DNA from 3 places in the Neobacillus sp. BF23-41 genome. Region 3 is predicted to be linked to each of the others. Evidence: riboswitches for the same ligand, from Rfam matches in the RefSeq annotation. Region 3 holds a riboswitch; each other region holds the start of a gene.
The links. A riboswitch is a leader RNA that binds a small molecule or an ion and turns the genes downstream of it on or off. The one in region 3 is predicted to bind S-adenosylmethionine.
Positions count from the first base shown of each region.

Region 1: it holds a riboswitch for S-adenosylmethionine, as region 3 does, so the genes downstream of both, metK (methionine adenosyltransferase) here and mtnK (S-methyl-5-thioribose kinase) in region 3, are expected to answer to the same signal.
Region 2: it holds a riboswitch for S-adenosylmethionine, as region 3 does, so the genes downstream of both, AB7942_RS08540 (methionine biosynthesis PLP-dependent protein) here and mtnK (S-methyl-5-thioribose kinase) in region 3, are expected to answer to the same signal.

Region 1 covers NZ_JBGBPR010000006.1:202,998-209,539, reverse strand. Annotated here, with positions in the region: gene AB7942_RS12480 (ABC transporter ATP-binding protein) at 1-105, opposite strand, end outside; gene AB7942_RS12475 (ABC transporter substrate-binding protein) at 126-1,091, opposite strand; gene AB7942_RS12470 (alpha/beta hydrolase family protein) at 1,267-2,061, shown strand; gene AB7942_RS12465 (DUF2584 domain-containing protein) at 2,099-2,341, shown strand; gene pckA (phosphoenolpyruvate carboxykinase (ATP)) at 2,386-3,972, opposite strand; SAM riboswitch class I at 4,224-4,363, shown strand; gene metK (methionine adenosyltransferase) at 4,564-5,763, shown strand; gene asnB (asparagine synthase (glutamine-hydrolyzing)) at 6,044-6,542, shown strand, end outside.
Region 2 covers NZ_JBGBPR010000004.1:101,624-108,165, forward strand. Annotated here, with positions in the region: gene AB7942_RS08515 (lasso peptide biosynthesis B2 protein) at 1-60, opposite strand, end outside; gene AB7942_RS08520 (lasso peptide biosynthesis PqqD family chaperone) at 102-398, opposite strand; gene AB7942_RS08525 (aldolase) at 402-1,328, opposite strand; gene AB7942_RS08530 (paeninodin family lasso peptide) at 1,480-1,611, opposite strand; gene AB7942_RS08535 (lasso peptide isopeptide bond-forming cyclase) at 1,628-3,565, opposite strand; SAM riboswitch class I at 3,966-4,080, shown strand; gene AB7942_RS08540 (methionine biosynthesis PLP-dependent protein) at 4,162-5,274, shown strand; gene metC (cystathionine beta-lyase) at 5,274-6,467, shown strand; gene AB7942_RS08550 (bifunctional homocysteine S-methyltransferase/methylenetetrahydrofolate reductase) at 6,464-6,542, shown strand, end outside.
Region 3 covers NZ_JBGBPR010000001.1:365,442-371,983, reverse strand. Annotated here, with positions in the region: gene AB7942_RS01750 (2-oxoacid:acceptor oxidoreductase family protein) at 1-183, shown strand, start outside; gene AB7942_RS01745 (transketolase C-terminal domain-containing protein) at 183-2,477, shown strand; gene AB7942_RS01740 (DUF2087 domain-containing protein) at 2,608-3,192, shown strand; gene mtnK (S-methyl-5-thioribose kinase) at 3,227-4,411, opposite strand; SAM riboswitch class I at 4,515-4,667, opposite strand; gene AB7942_RS01730 (carbon-nitrogen family hydrolase) at 4,736-5,521, opposite strand; gene AB7942_RS01725 (pyridoxal phosphate-dependent aminotransferase) at 5,640-6,542, shown strand, end outside.

The DNA.
Region 1 (6,542 bases), on a different contig from region 3:
AAACTCGCCCTCCTCCACTGTTAATGAAATATCGGAGAGGGCCGTGGTGGCAGAGGCTTTAGTGAAATAGGTGTGATGAATATTTTGAACGGTCAAAAAGCTCATAAGGACGGCCTCCCTTTCCTTTATTCTTTTATTATCTTGTCAGCAATCTCTGTATTTACAAGTGTTTGATGATCTACTTCTTTTGGCAGTACTCCTGCTTCGTTCATGATGTTTTGTAGATTGTTCCACTCCTCTTGGTCAAGGATAGGATCTGTTGCAAAGGAGCCTTGACTTTTATAGCGTTCAACAACTGTGGTCATAATTTCTAAATCTGTATCTGGAAAAAACGGTTCCACCGCTTTGGCAATTTCCTCAGCACTGTGCGACTCTACCCATTGTTGAGCTTTGTAAATTGCTCGTGTGAACTTTTCAATCGTTCCTTTATTTTCTTTCATATAGCTTTCCTTGGACATAAACGTAGTATAGGGTACGTGGCCAGATTCTTTACCGAAGGAAGCAACAATATGACCTTTTCCTTCTTTTTCAAAAATACTTGCCGTTGGCTCAAATAATTGCACAAATTCGCCCGTTCCAGAAGCAAATGCATTGGCGATATTGGCGAAATCAATATTCTGGATTAAGTTCAAATCCTTTTGTGGATCAATTCCATGCTTCTTTAAAACAAATTCACCAACCATCTGTGGCATGCCGCCTTTACGTTGGCCTAAGAAGGTTTTTCCTTTTAGGAGATCCCATGAAAAATTATCAATCTTTTCTCTAGCAACGAGGAAAGTACCATCAGTCTGGGTTAATTGTGCAAAATTGATGACGGGGTCGTTTGCTCCTTGGGCATAAACGTAAATCGATGTTTCTGAACCAACTAGGGCAACGTCGGCCCCCCCAGAAATCAGAGTAGTCATGGTTTTGTCTCCGCCGGGTGTTGTTGTTAGTGTGACGTCTAAACCTTCAGCTTTGAAAAATCCTTTGGCTAGGGCAACATACTGCGGGGCATAGAAAATCGAACGGGTAACTTCAGCGATTCGAACTTTCTCAAGTTTCTTTGTTTCATTTTTTGTGGAGCTATTACAAGCGACAAGTGAAAACATAAGTATAGTGATGAGCAGAAAGGAGAAACTGAATTTTAACGATTTTTTCATGAAGCGAGCCTCCTTAGTTATCATAAAAAATCTGGGCTAATTGCCTAAGATATCGTATGAGGAGGAGAAAAATGTGTGAATGCCTAGAGAGAATAAATTTTATAAAAAAAGGGAAGTTTTGCTGATGAGCCAATACAATGATGGAAAGATTGTTGATATCACGCGCTTTCCTTCTCCAAATCCCAATATTGAATTAAAAGTAATCACTTACCTTTCCAATGGATTACGAGTGAAAGGAATGCTTGCGGAACCGATTGGGGAAGGTGAGTATGATGGATTCCTTTATTTACGCGGCGGCATTAAAAATGTTGGTAAAGTTCGACCAGCAAGGATTGCCCAGTTCGCAGCGGAGGGCTTTGTTGTTTTTGCGCCTTATTATCGTGGAAATCAAGGTGGGGAAGGCAATGAGGATTTTGCCGGGGACGACAGGGAAGACGCCTTTTCCGCCTTTTTGCTGTTAAAATCTATGCCCAGAGTACGTGATATACATATATTTGGGTTCTCGCGGGGTGGAGTAATGGCGCTTTTGACAGGAATTGAGTTCCCTGAGACCGCGTCTGTTGTCAGCTGGGGCGGGGTCAGTGATATGTCCCTCACCTATTTGGAACGTAAAGATTTACGGAGAATGATGAAGAGAGTCATTGGAGGAACCCCTCAGAAATTTCCGGAACGGTATCAAGACAGGACCCCTCTTTATCAAATAGAAAAGATGACAGCCCCTGTCCTGATTATCCATGGTGTTAAAGACGGAAATGTTTCGGTGGAGCATGCGTATCGTCTTGAAAGAAGGCTGAGGTTAGTAGAAAAACCAGTCGATGCATGGTATTTTAACGAATTTACACATTACTTCCCACCAGCAGTAAATAGAAAAGTCGTGAATGATTTAACGAAGTGGATGAAAAGTCATCGCAAAAGATGATAATATATAGGTATTACAAGTAGAGGAGCGGATGTTTATGGGTATGCCTCTTGAGTTAAATACGATGATAGTAACTAAAGGTAGAGAGAAACGAGTGGAAGAAAACGTCTTTTTGCTAGAAAAAGAAGGGTACAGACTTTATCCAATTGAGATTCCGATTGATGTAAGAAAAACAATCGATAGTGATTCAAGTGGTACCGCATTGATAAAAAAAGTTGAATTGCAAAAGAACAGCACGACCATAACCTATCAATTAATTTCATTAAATTCGACTAACTGATTATGTAAGAAAGCCCATATCGAATCGATATGGGCTTTCTTACATTATGCTATTGGACCGCCTTTTTCTTCAATATCACGTGAAACATTAGTGAATTTTTTAAAGTTTTCGCGGAACTTTGCAGCTAATTCTATTGCTTTCTTTTCATATACTTGCGAATCGGACCAAGTTTTAATCGGCTGCAGGACTTCGTCTGGTACACCTGCAATATGGAGCGGGATATTTAATCCAAAGATCTCGTCCTTGACAGTCTCTACATGGTTTAATTCTCCCTCAAGAGCGGCTTCAACCATAGCGCGCGTGTAGGAAAGTTTCATTCGATTACCGACCCCATATTCGCCGCCGGTCCAGCCAGTATTGACTAGAAAAACATTGGCATTGTGCTCAAGTATTTTTTCACCGAGCATTTCTGCGTAACGAGTCGCAGGCAGCGGCAGGAATGGAGCACCAAAGCAAGTGGAGAAGGTAGCTTGTGGTGAAGTTATTCCACGCTCTGTTCCGGCTAGTTTTGAGGTGTAGCCACTTAAAAAGTGATACATTGCTTGTTCCTTTGTTAATTTTGAAATTGGAGGCAATACTCCGAATGCATCAGCGGTTAAAAAGACAATCGTATTTGGGTGGCCAGCGATACTTGGTTGAACAATATTATCAATTGCGTCAATCGGATAAGCGGCACGTGTATTTTCGGTCAACGTTCCATCTTCATAATCAGGGATTCTTGATTCCTGGTTCAATGTTACGTTTTCTAGGACAGTTCCAAAGCGGATGGCATCAAAAATTTGCGGCTCCTTTTCACGAGAAAGATTGATACATTTTGCGTAGCAGCCCCCCTCGATATTAAAGACACCATTGGAGGACCAACCGTGCTCATCATCCCCAATTAATCGACGATTGGAATCGGCTGATAAGGTTGTTTTGCCAGTTCCAGACAAGCCAAAGAATAAAGCAACATCGCCTTCAATCCCAACATTTGCAGAACAATGCATGGAAAAAATATTGTTTTCAGGCAGTAAATAATTCATTACAGAAAAAATCGACTTTTTCATTTCACCTGCGTATTCTGTACCACCTATTAAAACAATTCTTTTTTCAAAAGAAATCATAATAAAAGCTTCCGAGTTGGTGCCATCGATAGCCGGATCTGCCTTGAAATTAGGTGCAGAAATAACGGTAAATCCAGCATCATGGGCAAGAAGTTCATCATCAGACGGGCGAATAAATAACTGGTGTACAAATAAATTTTGCCAAGCTAATTCATTTACCACTTGGATGGATAAACGTGATTTTTTATCAGCACCCGCAAATCCTTTAAAAACAAAGATCTCATTTTTCTGTTGTAAATAATTAATGACCTTTTGATAAAGCTTTGTAAAAACCGGTTCTGAAATTGGTTGATTGGTCGTGCCCCATTCAATTTTGTCTTTAGTTGAATCTTCTAAAACAATGAATTTATCCTGTGGAGACCGGCCAGTATATTTTCCAGTAACGACACTAATAGCTCCCGTAGAAGTTAGTGCTCCTTCATGTCGGGTTAAGACTTTCTCAACTAATTGAGGAACAGATAATTGCACATGAACATGACTTTCATTTAACAATTGATTTAATTCATTAGGAGTATCAACAGAATTCATTTAATGAGACCTTCCTTTATTTTAGTTTTTATGTTGTTAATAATATAAAAAGTATAACACATTAGCCGAATTGATGTATCCTATTTAACTAAATTTATATATTATAAAACTTTAATTGAAGATATAAAAAATATTTATAAATAGAGACTAACTTACTTCGTATTATTCCCATTTTGTTGTGAAAGACATTTCTTAAAAAATTCATTGACATTGTTGGGCAGTGTGATATTATTCTAATTTGAACGGATACTCTCTTATCCTGAGCTGGTGGAGGGACAGGCCCAATGAAACCCAGCAACCTGCAGTATGAAAAGATTGACCACTTAAAAGGTCCTTTTCAGGATGCGAAGGTGCTAATCTGACGCAAGGCTTTGACCTTGAACGATAAGAGCGAAAGGCCCGGAACAACCTTTCCTCTCTGGTAAGGTTTTTTGTTTTGTATAAGTCCTTTATGAAAAGAGTCTCTAATAAAAATCCTTTGTTTATTACATACTAAGGGAATGAGTACCGTATCAAATTCTCGATGTTTAAGGAAGTATTCCTGTAACCTTCCTAAAACCTCGATTATCTCATATTATAGGAGGAATTCAGATGTCAACAAAACGTCGTTTGTTCACTTCTGAATCAGTTACTGAGGGTCATCCTGATAAGATCTGTGACCAAATTTCTGATTCCATTTTAGATGCTATTTTAGCAAGGGATGCTAATGCCCGTGTTGCGGCTGAAACTTCAGTAACAACAGGACTAGTGCTAGTAGCAGGAGAAATCACCACATCTACCTACGTGGATATTCCAAAAATTGTTCGTGAAACGATTAAAAACATCGGCTACAATCGCGCGAAATTCGGTTTTGACTCAGAAACCTGTGCTGTTTTAACATCTATTGATGAACAGTCTCCAGATATCGCGATGGGTGTTGACCAAGCTTTGGAAGCGCGTGAAGGTCAAATGTCCGATGAACAAATCGAAGCAATTGGTGCAGGGGACCAAGGTTTAATGTTTGGTTTTGCTTGTAATGAAACTAAAGAGCTTATGCCTCTTCCCATTTCACTAGCGCACAAACTTGCTCGCCGTTTAACAGAAGTACGTAAAGATAAGGTTCTTGATTACTTACGTCCAGACGGAAAAACACAAGTAACGGTTGAATATGATGAGAACGATAAACCAGTACGCATTGATACGATTGTTATTTCCACTCAACACAATCCTGAAGTTGAGTTAGAGCAAATTCAACGTAACTTGAAGGAATATGTTATTAATCCGGTAGTTCCAAAAGAATTAATCGATGAAAAGACAAAATACTTTATTAATCCAACCGGCCGTTTCGTTATTGGCGGACCACAAGGGGATGCTGGCTTAACAGGCCGGAAAATCATCGTAGATACGTATGGTGGATATGCTCGCCATGGCGGTGGTGCCTTCTCTGGTAAGGATCCTACAAAAGTGGACCGATCAGCTGCCTACGCAGCACGTTATGTTGCTAAAAACATCGTGGCTGCTGGCCTTGCTGATAAGGTAGAAGTTCAACTTGCTTACGCTATTGGTGTAGCAAGACCTGTTTCGATTGCTGTTGATACGTTTGGTACAGGTAAAGTAAGCGAAGAGGTGTTAGTTGACCTTGTAAGTGAAAACTTTGACCTTCGCCCTGCAGGTATCATTAACATGTTGGATCTTCGTCGTCCAATTTACCAACAAACAGCAGCTTACGGTCACTTTGGCCGTACTGATGTGGATCTTCCTTGGGAGCGCACAGATAAAGTAGAAACATTACGCCAACAAGCAAATCTATAAAACGTTATGGGGGTTACATTCTACATGTAGCCCCCGTTTTTATTTCTCCGTCTATTTACCTGTATAGTAATTCAATTAGTGAATAAAATGTAATGTTTAAGCAGGTCAAAAGAAGTGAAAAATGATGATATTAAATTTGCCTATTGTTCACAGTGCAATTTTTATATAAAAAGTGGTAGTATTAGAGAGTATGTTTTTCTGTCTAGCTCCAGCGCAAGGCGTTTGGGATTTGGAGCAATACGTCCTTTTAAAGGATATTTAGAATGAGGTGAAGTACATAATGTGTGGTTTTATCGGTTGTGTACACGACAAAACACAAAACTATAGTGATGAGCAAAAACAACAATTTAAAAATATGAACGATATTATAACTCATCGCGGGCCGGATGATGATGGTTTTTATTATGATGATCATATCCAATTTGGTTTCCGCCGTTTAAGTATCATTGATATTGAGAGTGGTCATCAACCGCTTACGTATGAAAATGAACGGTACTGGATTATCTTTAATGGTGAAGTTTATAACTATGTTGAACTGCGCGAGGAACTATTGAGTGAAGGATTAACCTTTTCAACAAGCTCCGATACCGAGGTTATTATTGCACTCTACAGCCATTTGAAGGAAAAAGCCGTCGAAAAACTACGCGGAATGTTCTCCTTTGTCATATGGGATAAACAAGAACAAACTCTTTATGGCGCACGTGATCCGTTCGGGATTAAACCGTTTTTTTATTTTGAAGATGGTGAAAGAACATTTTTTGCCTCTGAGAAAAAGAGTA
Region 2 (6,542 bases), on a different contig from region 3:
TAGTAGCTTTGTTTTTGTATCAAAAAACAAAAAGTATCTTACCCTTTTAAATATTTTCATTTGAAAGTTCCCTACTTATTCATAAATTATAGGTTATTAGATTAATTGTCTGATATTTCAATTAAACCCTCTTCAACTAAATGGTATAAAAATGAAATGACTTGTTCTTCACACTCGGTTTGGACAACATTATATTTTGATTTTAATAGTGATATTAATTGATTAACAGGAATCTTTTCTTCAATTAAATCCCAAATCTCTCCACCAATTTCACCTAAATTGTAGTACTTTCCATTTTTAACACTTAACATTACTTTTTCTCCACCCATATCACTAACGATATTTCCTTTAACTTGGACAACAATTTTATTTAATGAAATTCCTTTATTTTTAATCATTACTTAATCTCCTTTATTTACGGCATTTAATATTATCGATACTAATTGAGTTGCACTAAATCCATAAATAGGCCGTTGCAATTGATATATATCTATTTTATTAAGGATTCCTGCAGTTGTATGGAAATGCCAGTCCATTAGCCCTAAATCTCTAAGTAGGAAATTTCGGAATGTATGAGTAAATAGTGTAGAAAATCTTTCAAGATTTTCAATTTTACGAAGTTTAGTATCTTTATTTTCAGATATAACTAATTCAAAGATACCAGCAAGTGGTAGTTGGGTTGAAACGTATCCTGAGGTAACTGGAACACTGTATTTCGTTTCTCTACCAAAAATCGAGCGGAAATTATTTGCCTCCATTCCAAAATTATTTAGACTATCCTGCCATAGCTTTTGCTGCGGATAAGATGGAGTAACGATTGGAAAGCCATCTTTTGAAAATGATACAGCAATAATATCATCACTTAAAATATTAAAACCTTCGCTTAAGAATGCGGAGGCCAGTGTAGATTTACCTGCACCTGAATCTCCAATAAAGGCATATGCCTTGCCATTAATGGCTATTGAACTGCCGTGTAACGGCAATATTTTTCTTTGCATTAAAATCGAACACATACAAGTGCCAAGTATAAGAAGTCGGATTTGATCTTCATCCGCGTCTTTCATAGGTGAAACAGTTATTTTTTTTCCATCTTGTATACTAAATGTTGCAATATCCGAAATTTGAAACATAACTAAATTCTCATTGACCACAAATTTATTTGGTCCATCGGATAGCTCAAAATATAAATTAGTTATATCATCAATTTTTATCTCAATATCTATCAATTCCAATTGTTCACTCATCATAACTAATTCAGGAAAATAAAGATCACTTGCTACTGTTAAGCCAAAAGCTTTATAAATTAGTTTTTGTTTAACTCCTAACATTATTTCCACTCCAATATTTCATGGTTATTTAAAAGCCCTTATACTCTAATTCACGTATAAGGGCTTTTACATGTAAATCTAATGATTACCACAATCTACGTGGTTCCATATGTACGAAATCCAAGCAGATTTGAACAATCGGTAATCTATATCAACTCCATATTTTACCATCTTTTGTACCAGCCGGATAATCTCTATCCAGTTGAGTATGGTTGTTAGTATTAGCCAGTGTCATACTTACATCAAGCACTTCTAATACAGGTTTTTGCCAATCCTTTTTCATATATTCTCACCCCCTTTCAAGCAAATTGATTAAGATATCGATAAAGAATTAAACTATGCATCGAAATTCTATAATTATAATCAGTAGCAAATTCTGGCCGAGCTCCTTCTTCAACTTTTAACATAGCTGTCTTTATCACTTCGCTATTTAAGTATTCTATAATTCTTTTATCTGTACTAAGTTGTCGAAGCTCATCTTTAAAGTTGTCCCAGTATGGAACCATCCGATGAACCCAATCTGCCCCCTGTACACCTCGTATACTTTGATTTAGCCTAACATTATCAGGTAAATAATTCTCTGTGGAATTCCTGACAAGAGCTCGATCTAAACCATTCTGAACAAATTGTTCCTCTGGTACTGATAAACAAAAACGGACTACTCTTAAATCATTAGTGGGATCCCGTTCCTGTACTGCATAACGTAAAGATAATTTAGCAGAGAGTGTATTAGTCGAATTCCAATGAAAAACATCTTCAAAGTGTCTAACTCTTTGTTCGTACACATTTTTTGTGGAGAACCACCCTGTTTGATCAATACCATAGTCTTTAAGTTTGTTATAAACGTTCGTCCGGATAGCAAACTCTTTGTTTATTATTTGGGGTTCTGTATATATTGTCTCTTCTGGAAAGACTCGATCAATAAACGGAAACGCTATTCTGGTTAACTCAGGAAGCCTACTTAACCTTGGTCCTCCCGTTTTTTTACTATATTGGTTTAGCTCATGGATAAGACGAATCCACTTCATTTTCTTTAAAAGGATAGCGTAATATTCTAAGGCAGGTCCCCAAGATATGCTTAAGTTACCTCTCCCACCAATTAACAATACTCCTATCCCTTCCTCTTGGGCCTTCTCATACATTCCTTTTCTCCAAAATGAATTATGAAAGAATTTGTATGGCATCTCTAAAATATCTATAAAGTCATCGATATCAGAATAAGAATTTTTGCCTTCAAAATCTAAATAGTGATCCTTGATTCCACCTACGTAATTTACGGTTGACTGAATTAATGGTCTTTCATCAGGCATTAAATACTTATGTGTATAATCTATAAAATCCTTGGCTGGGATATAACTGAAAGTATGTAATGGTTTTTCCGTTCCTAAAGTTTTTTTAGCAAAGCTAACAACTGAACCAGAATCTAACCCTCCGCTCAATTGTGATCCAACCCCAAGGTAAGTTCGCAAACATGATTTTACAGCTTTTTGAAATACCTCTTGAAAAGCTTCTACATACTCTCCGTTTGACTTTAGTTTTAGTGGTTCACTCAATGTTAATTTACAATATCTTGTAATATTTATCTTATCTCCAACTATCGTTATGCAATGTGAGGGAGGTAATTGTTCTATATCTTTATATGGAGTAAGAGATGTATCTACTTCACCTACAGGTCCCGATATGGCCAGAAATTGTGCGAGCCATTGTTCGTTCATTACCTTTTCAATATAAGGTAAAGAAAATAAAGGGTGTATGACAGTACAAAATGCAAATTTTTGTCGATTGCGTAGAAAGTATAGGGTTCGAACTCCAGAGAAATCCCTCGCCCCAAAAAGTTTTCGTTTCCTCTCATCCCAAATCATAAAGGCAAAATCACCTACTAAATATTTCGGAGACTCTTCTCCCCATTTATGATAAGAAAGTAAGATTAGTTCACTATCAGTAATATCTTTTCTTTTCCTTTTATCAACTTGTAATCTCTCAAATAATTCGTCTCGATTATCAATAATAGCATCAGCAGTAATCGCTAACTTTCGTTCATGATCATAGTATGGAAGTTTTTCACCTACTGACTCAGGTGTAATCCATTGAGCATGGCAGCCAAGGAAGACTTTGTCACTATGACAGGTTTGAATATCATCAGCCGGATATTTTTCTAATTCTTTCATTATTCGATTTCCGTGCTCTAGATTGATAGGTTCATCATTTAAATGATAAATTCCGGCTATCGCGCTCATCTTTTCCTCCTGCCTGGCTACAAATTATTATTATCTATTATTTTAAGATTCTTTTATCAGTTCACTAAAAAGAACACCGAGCCCGTACTTAACTATAAGGAAATTCAATCGAATTTAAAGTCCCCTATTTATAGTATTATTTTAATAAAATGGTCTGAATCTAATTAGTTTTATAACTTATTACCTATATAATACTCTATATAAGTTCTTTATTACGAACATGTGATAAATTTATAATATATCCTCATACTATCAGTGTCAACTATTTTTCATAAAGAATGATTATATTTTAATGATCGGATATTTAACTCTAATTTCCTCATTATAATAAGGTTTTATAAAAAGTAATTGACACTCCCATGGAATTGTAGTAAATTTTATAAATAATCTAAATATTACTTTCTTATCAAGAGAGGTTGAGGGAATGGCCCGAAGACACCTCAGCAACCATCAATGGCTCGCTATTGAAAAGGTGCTAAGTCCTGCAAATTATTCTCTAATTTGCGAGATAAGAAGAATGACAAATGTGTAATCTGACAAAAGTCTTCTTCTTATAGAAGGCTTTTTTTATTTTTATAAAACAAGGAGAGTGCATTATGTACAAAATTGATACGAAACTTGCCCAAATTGGAAATCGTAGTGAAACAGCAACTGGCACCGTAAATCCGCCTGTATACTTCTCAACGGCATTCCGCCATGAGGGAATTGGCCAATCAACTGGGTTTGACTATACCCGAACAGGGAATCCTACGCGCCAGCTCTTAGAAAAAACAATTGCTGATTTAGAGTGCGGTGATCAAGGATTTGCCTGCAGCTCTGGTATGGCAGCAATTCTAACCATACTTGCTTTATTTCAATCTGGTGATGAATGGCTGGTAAGTGAGGATTTATACGGCGGTACCTACCGTTTATTAGAAAAAGGCTATCAAAAATGGGGCTTGAAAAGTCAATATGTTAATACCTGTTGTCCGGAAGAGATTGAAAAGAAAATTACGCCGCAAACAAAGGCCATCTTCCTTGAGACACCAACCAATCCGCTTATGCAGGAATCCGATATTGCCGCTGTTTCAAAGATTGCCAAGGAACATGGACTATTGCTAATTGTGGATAACACTTTCTATACTCCACTGTTACAACAGCCGATAATACTTGGTGCTGATATTGTTATCCATAGTGCGACGAAATACTTAGGTGGCCATAATGATGTTCTAGCCGGACTTATTGTCGCTAAAGGAAAAGAGCTTTGTGAAGCATTGGCATTCCATCATAATGGTGCTGGAGCAGTGCTGAGCCCATTCGATTCCTGGTTATTAATGCGTGGTATGAAAACTTTATCACTACGAATGGAACGACATGAAAAAAATGCAAAGAATATTGTCGAATTTCTATCCCAGCATGATGCTGTCACAGATGTTCTCTACCCAGGACGCGGCGGAATGGTTTCCTTTAGAATTAAGGACGAAGCATGGGTGAATCCATTTTTACAGAATTTAAATTTAATCAGTTTTGCAGAAAGCTTAGGTGGAACAGAAAGCTTCATTACTTATCCAGCAACGCAAACACATATGGATATCCCAGAAGAGATTCGCATTCAAGCAGGCGTTTGCAATCGTTTATTGCGTTTCTCCGTTGGACTTGAGGATTCACAAGACATCATTGAAGATTTGGAAAATGCTTTTGCCCGTGTTCAAGAAGGAGTGATTGCATAATGGCACACGAAGAATACACATTTGAAACCAGGCTCCTTCATAATAAGCACAAAATTGATCCTACAACAGGAGCGGTTAGTGTACCCATACAGCATGCATCGACCTTTCACCAATCTGATTTCGATCAATTTGGCAAGTACGATTATGGCCGCAGTTTAAATCCGACAAGGGAAGCACTTGAAGATGTCATTGCTGAACTTGAAGGCGGGTTAAAAGGCTTTGCCTTCTCATCTGGTATGGCCGCCATTTCGACGGCATTTCTCCTGCTATCTGCAGGTGATCATATTGTCATTACGGAAGATGTCTACGGCGGTACATTTCGGATGGTCACAGAGGTTCTCACGCGGCTCGGAATTGAACATACCTTCGTCGATATGACGAATTTAAATGAAGTAAAACAAGCCATTCAGGCAAATACAAAAGCGTTCTATGTGGAAACACCATCGAATCCATTAATGAAAGTGACGGACATTAAGGCGATTAGCAATTTAGCTAAGGAAACGGGTGCGTTAACATTTGTCGATAACACCTTCCTTACCCCTTCCCACCAAAGGCCATTGGAGTTAGGTGCCGATGTCGTGCTCCATAGCGCGACGAAATTTTTATCGGGCCATAGTGATGTCGTTGCCGGACTTGCTGTCGTCAAAGACGAAAACTTGGCGAAAAGATTAGGTTTCTTGCAAAATGGGTTTGGGGCGATTTTGGGTGTTCAAGATGCATGGCTCGTATTAAGAGGGATCAAAACGCTGCACGTCCGACTGGAACAATCACAAAAATCGGCTATTAAACTAGCGGAATTTTTAGATGCGCATCCGCTTGTTGAAAAGGTTCATTACCCAGGGTTGGAAAATCACCCACAATATCAAATTCAGAAAGCGCAAGCAGCTGGTCCAGGAGCGGTCTTATCGTTTGAATTGGCTAATGAAGATGCACTTCGCACCTTTCTTGCCAATGTAAAAATTCCTGTATTTGCTGTCAGTCTCGGAGCGGTAGAATCGATTCTTTCCTATCCAGCAAAAATGTCCCATGCAGCAATGCCTCAAGAAGCGCGGGAGAAGCGCGGGATTACAAATAGTCTGGTTCGCTTATCGGTCGGACTTGAAAATCCTGATGATTTAATGAAGGATTTTTCACAAGCATTTAAGCAGGTTGAACAAAGTCAGTTGGTATTTCAACGAGGAGAAACATCATGAGTCTTTTAGAAAAATTAAAAAATCAAATTTTAATAGCGGATGGAGCGATGGGTACACTGCTTTATTCCTACGGAG
Region 3 (6,542 bases):
GATAAGCGTGGAAGAAAACAAATGTTCCTTCAAGGTATTGATTACCAATACTGTAAAGGCTGCCTGAAATGCGTGGAAGCCTGCCCAACCGACGCACTCGGTGATCTTCGTGAAATGCTTGGGTATGCAGATAATAACCGCGTAAAGCAAAACTTTCCTTATATTGCAGGAGGAATCCAATAATGGCTATTTTAGAAGATAAATTAACAACAAAAGGTGTAGCAGAACAAATTTCTACTTTTGAATCTGGAAATGAAATGGCTGCTATGGCGGCAGCACAAATCAATTATCATATTATGGGATATTTCCCAATTACACCCTCAACAGAGGTTGCTCAATTTTTAGATCAAATGAAAACGCGCGGGGAGCATGATATTAAACTGATTCCTGCAGATGGCGAGCACGGTTCAGCGGGTATTTGCTACGGTGCGGCGGCAACTGGTGCACGTGTTATCAATGCAACCAGTGCAAACGGATTCTTATATATGATTGAACAAATGCCTGTCCAATCAGGGACTCGTTTTCCAATGGTTATGAATCTAGTTACTCGTGCCGTCAGTGGTCCGCTTGATATTCGTGGCGATCACTCGGATCTCTATTATGCATTAAATACAGGCTGGGTAATCTTAACAGCAAAAACACCGCAAGCTGTATATGATATGAATATTATGGCGCTTAAAATTGCCGAACATTCAAAGGTCCGCTTACCAGTTATTGTTGCTTATGATGGCTTCTTTACATCCCACCAAAAGCGTCGAGTGGAATTCTTTAAGGACCGCAGTGTTGTACAGCAATTTGTAGGTGAATGTCCAACCGATTACAACTTTGTTAGAGACTTGAGGAAGCCAGTAACGATTGGCGCTCATATGAGTGGTGATGATTTCATTAACAATCACTACCAACAATCAGAAGCAATGTACAATGCTGGTGAGGTATTTAAGGAAGTGGCAGCGGAATATGCTAAGCTTTCTGGAAGAGAATATCCAGTTCTAGATTTATATAAAATGGAAGATGCGGATGTAGCATTATTCCTATTAAACTCTGCGGCAGAATCTGCTAAGGATGTAGTGGATCAACTTCGAGCAAAAGGAATTAAAGCAGGTGTAATTAGCCCGAATATTATCCGTCCATTCCCTGCAAAGGAAATTCGCGAAGCCCTTAAGAATGTAAGATCATTATTAGTTGGGGAACGTGCGGATTCTTACGGAGCAAATGGTCCTAACCTTACACATGAAGTGAAATCTGCACTTCAAGATGACAAAGACAACAAGACTATCGTGTTAAGCCGCGTATTTGGTCTCGGCGGTAAAGATTTCTATGCAACTGATGCACAGGCTTTTTTTGATATGGCGCTTGATGCAAAGGAAAAAGGCTATGCTGAAAAGCCATTTGATTACTATGGTCATATTCCAGGTAATCCTGAAAAAATCCTTAAGCCCGTTATTTTGCCACAGCACGGGGATGTTTTTAAAACAGGTTTAATTGATGTGAAAATGGATGAAGAAACCAATAAATTAAAGGTGAAAATCCCGCCGTTACGTGCTTTAACTTGTAAACCGAAACGGATTGCCTCCGGTCACGGGGCATGTCCAGGGTGCGGAATTTTTGCTGGACTCGAGTTATTCTTTAAAGGGATTGAGGGAGACATTGTTACTCTATTCCAAACGGGATGCGCTTATGTAACAACAACATCTTATCCTAGCACCTCCCATAAGCAAACGATGATGCACAATTTGTTCCAAAACGGTGCCGCTACGCTTTCAGGTACTGTTGAAGCATTCATGGAATTAAAACGACGCGGCGAAATTGAAGTATCGGATGACGCCACATTTGTTATGATTACTGGTGATGGTGGTATGGATATTGGTATGGGTTCAGCGATTGGTACTGCTCTTCGCGGACATAAACTAATTATGCTTGAATATGATAATGAGGGCTACATGAATACAGGCTCACAAATGTCTTATTCAACACCACTGGGTCATATGACAAGTACATCAGGAGTTGGAAAAGCACAGCGAGGAAAAGCCTTCCATCATAAAGATACTCCGCAAATTATGGCTGCTACCAATATTCCTTATGTGTTTACCGGTTCGGAAGCCTTTCCACAGGACTTAGTTAAAAAAGGTGCAAAAGCACAATGGTATGCCCAAAATGTTGGAACAGTATATGGAAAACTTCTCATCACATGCCCACTTAACTGGAAATCTGATGACCGTTTTGGTACAAAAATTATCGAAGCTGCTGTAGATTCTTGCTTCTTCCCGCTTTATGAAGTAGAACAAGGTGTTACAACCATAACTTACAATCCAGAAGAGAAGAGCAAACGAATTCCACTTTCTGATTGGTTAAAATATATGGGGAAAACAAAACACCTACTTAAAGATGAAAACAAGCCAATGCTAGAAGAATTTGAAGCAGAAGTTGAGAAAAGATGGCAGAGACTCAAAGCAAAGAATGAAAATCCTATGCTGTAAAAAAAGCAATTCAAAAAAACACTTCCTTATAGGTAGTGTTTTTTTGTTGGTTATTGACAGGGGAGATTAAATTTGATATATATCTAATTAGATGTATATCGAAGTGGAATGAAGAGGAGGTAGTGCATTGATACAATTAGACCGTGTTGTTGCGTTTTATAAAACGATGGGGGATCCCACACGGATTAGAATCGTTGCTATATTAGCAAAAGGTCCACTCCATGGGCAGGCAATAGCAGGAAAGCTTGGCTTGTCCGCACCTACGATTACCCATCATTTAAAGAAATTACGAGAGATCCATGTGGTGTATGACAGAAGAGTCAAGAATACGATTTACTTTTACCTAAATGAATCGTTGATTAACCAGCAGGCAAAGGTGTTTACAGAGCTGTTAGAAAAAAAGGGGAAGGAGTTGGATGAAATGGTCGAGTCAAGTATCGAGAGACAAAAAATTATCGAGAACTTCTTTATGAAAAATGGGAAACTAAAGAACATTCCTGCCCAAAGGAAGAAGAAATTAATCGTGTTCGAACACATGGTACGTGGGTTAAAAATAGGTGAAAAGTACGAAGAAAAACAATTAAACGAGTATATAAAACAATTCCATGATGATTATGCAACTATTCGCAGAGAGTTTATCATAAATCATTACATGTTCCGCGAAAATGGTATTTATGAACTAAATCCAGAAGAACTGTGGGCAAAACTTGACTAGAAAAGCAATCCGAAAGTTCGGATTGCTTTTCCTATTATAATGCTCCTTTTACCGTCGTTATGAAAGAAGAAAGGTTCTTTATTTCTTTTCGTTGTTTAATTAGGATTGTACCGAGATCTAATGTTCTCTGCTTAGCAGTAATTCTAGTTTGATCTTCCTCGATCCCATCTAAATCAGCAACATGAGCAAGACCAATTGTTCTTCTGATTAATTCGCAGCCTGCAAAGCCGATCGAGTCCTCAAAAAACTTAGTTAAATTATAGTTTAAAAATCTAGTGGATTTAGCGTAATCGTCTTTATTCTCCGTATTCCATAATTGTGTAAATTGATCCTCAAATACATTCCATACCGTTTCAATATGATTGAGGAAAAGATCACGTTGTTCAACATTTGCTATTACCTGAAAGAGAAGATTTGCAAATACTTGGCCGATATCAAATCCAGCTGGTCCGTAAAAAGCAAATTCAGGATCGATTACTTTTGTTTCATAATTATCGGCAAAAACACTTCCGGTATGAAGATCACCATGGAGGAGAACTTCAGCTTCTGTTAAAAAGCGTTTCTTCAAAATATTTACATGAAACTTTAGTTCTTCATCCTGCCAAAGCTCTTCGACTACAGGATGCAGTCCTTCCTCGAAATCGTTGGTTTCTGCATCAATAAAAGGATCGGTAAAGATTAAATCTTCAGTTATTTTGCAAAGCTCGGGATTGATAAACTGTTGTACATATTCCTTTTTTAAGGAAAGGCCTAATCCGTAATCGGAAGTGTAAAATAGTGTTTTTGCAAGATATTCACCTAGATGCTTTGAAATTAATGGATAGGTTTCTCCTTTGATAAAGCCAGTTCTTGCGATCGAAAGATGGGAAAGGTCCTCCATTACGGTTACAGCTAGGACATCATCTGTGAAAAAAACTTGGGGTACATAATCTGGAGCAATCTGTCCGAAAATTTTTAAGGCATCCGCTTCAATCTTTGCTCTTTTCAAAGTTAATGGCCAGCTTTCGCCAACTACCTTTGCATAAGGGAGAGCTTGTTTGATAATAACACTTTTTCCTTTTAATTTATCAACAATATGAAAGACTAGATTGAGATTCCCATCGCCAATCTCCTTGCAGGAAAGTTTTGCATGCTGGTCAAAAATTTTCAATTCAAGTGCCAGTTCAACTGCACTCCCGTTTGTTAAAGGCTGGTATGTTTTTTGTTTTAGTAGACTCATTATGGTTCCTCCTCGTTTTTGGGAGGCTTAATTATGCACGCAGGCACTAAAAAAGCCTCTTTCTCATCTGAAAGAGGCTGATAGACAATATTGTCTGTCTCACCTCTTATCTCTCAGAAAGATAATCCTTCTGTTGGAATTAGCACCGTGCCTTAAAGGGGGGATCCCCAGCGCAAAAAGCGCCCCATTTCAATGGGTTTCCGGTCGGTTGCTGGGCTTCAAAGGGCCAAATCCCTCAGCCAGCTCGTGATAAGAGAAAATCTATTTAACTGGTAAAAATCATATCAGTAACAAAGAGAAAGTGTCAATATTTTTTGAAAATTATTATTTATAGAATTCTGGTTTTCTATCCGTGAAAATAGGAATTTGCTTACGGACCTCCTTGACTAAGTCCATCTCAATTTCAGCCGATAGGATTTCTTCCTTCATTCCAGCCTCAGCAATGACCTCACCCCACGGGTCAATAATCATTGAGTGACCAGCAAAATGGTTTTTTGGGTCATTTCCAGAACGGTTACAGGCAATTACATAACATTGATTTTCAATTGCTCTGGCAATTAAAAGGGCCCTCCAGTGGGACAATCTGGGTGCAGGCCATTCGGCCACAACAAACAGTGCTTCTGCACCATCTGATGTGTGAGCGCGTATCCACTCTGGAAACCGGATATCATAACAGATCGACCCAGCAAACTGGTGATTATCAAGTTGGAAAAGTCCCTTCTCAGCGCCAGGCTCTAAGAAAACATGCTCATTCATGAGTTTAAAAAGATGTAGTTTACTATACTGGTGCACAAGCGTGCCATCTTTATTGATGATGAGGAGAGTATTTTTTACTCCTGTTTCTTCTCGGTTCGCAACTGAGCCGCCAACGAAATGAACCTGATTTTTTTGTGCTGCATTTCTCAGAAATTCAATCGTTTGTAGTGCTTTTGGGTCTGCAATTTCATTCAGGCGGGTCAAGTCATAACCCGTTGTCCATAGTTCTGGAAGGACAATGATATCGGGTTGTTCAATCAGTGCTTTTTCAATGAGTCTTTCGGCAGTTTGGTAGTTTTTATTGGGATTGCCAAAGACGATATCCATTTGCAGACATGAAATTTTTAATTTCACGAATCTTCACCTCGTTTGAAATTTCGGAATTTTTTCTTTACAAGCCATTATAAAAGTTATATCATTTGTGACTAGAAATTCATAATGATTCTTATAAATAATTAAGCAGGTGAGAATAATGAAGCAATTTCCACCATCAGAACTATTAACTAGTCTTCCGAAGCAATTTTTTGCTTCACTTGTTAAAAAAGTGGGTGAGTATATTTCACAAGGGTTTGATGTGATTAATTTAGGGCAAGGCAATCCCGATCAGCCAACGCCTTCTCATATTGTTAAAAAACTTCAAGATGCAGCAGTGAATCCATTAAATCATAAATATTCTCCTTTTCAGGGACATCGTTATTTAAAACAGGCTGCCGCTGATTTTTATTTAAGAGAATATGGAGTGACCATTGATCCGGATAAAGAAGTGGCAATTTTGTTTGGGGGTAAAGCAGGACTTGTCGAAATCCCTCAATGCTTATTAAATCCGGGGGATACCATCCTCGTACCTGACCCCGGTTACCCAGATTATTGGTCTGGGGTTGCTCTTGCAAAAGCTGAAATGGTTACGATGCCGTTACGAGAGGAAAATAACTTTCTGCCGGATTATTGCGAACTGGATAAGTCTGTTTTATCAAAAGCAAAGTTAATGTTCCTCAATTATCCTAATAATCCAACAGGATCTACAGCTACTCATGAATTTTTTGATGAGACTATTAAGCTAGCGAGTGATCATGATATTTGTGTTATTCATGATTTTGCCTATGGTGCTATTGGTTTCGATGGTGAAAAACCAATAAGTTTTATGCAGGTTGAAGGGGCTAAAGAGGTTGGGATAGAGATATATACTTTATCAAAAACCTTTAATATGGCAGGCTGGCGTGTTGGTTTTGCTGTTGGGAATGAGAGTGTGATTTCAAGCATCGAACTTTTACAGGACCATCTTTATGTTAGTTTATTTGGGGCTGTACAAGAGGCAGCGGCTGAGGCTTTAATGGGCCCTCAGGATTGTGTACGGGAACTAAACGATCTTTATGAG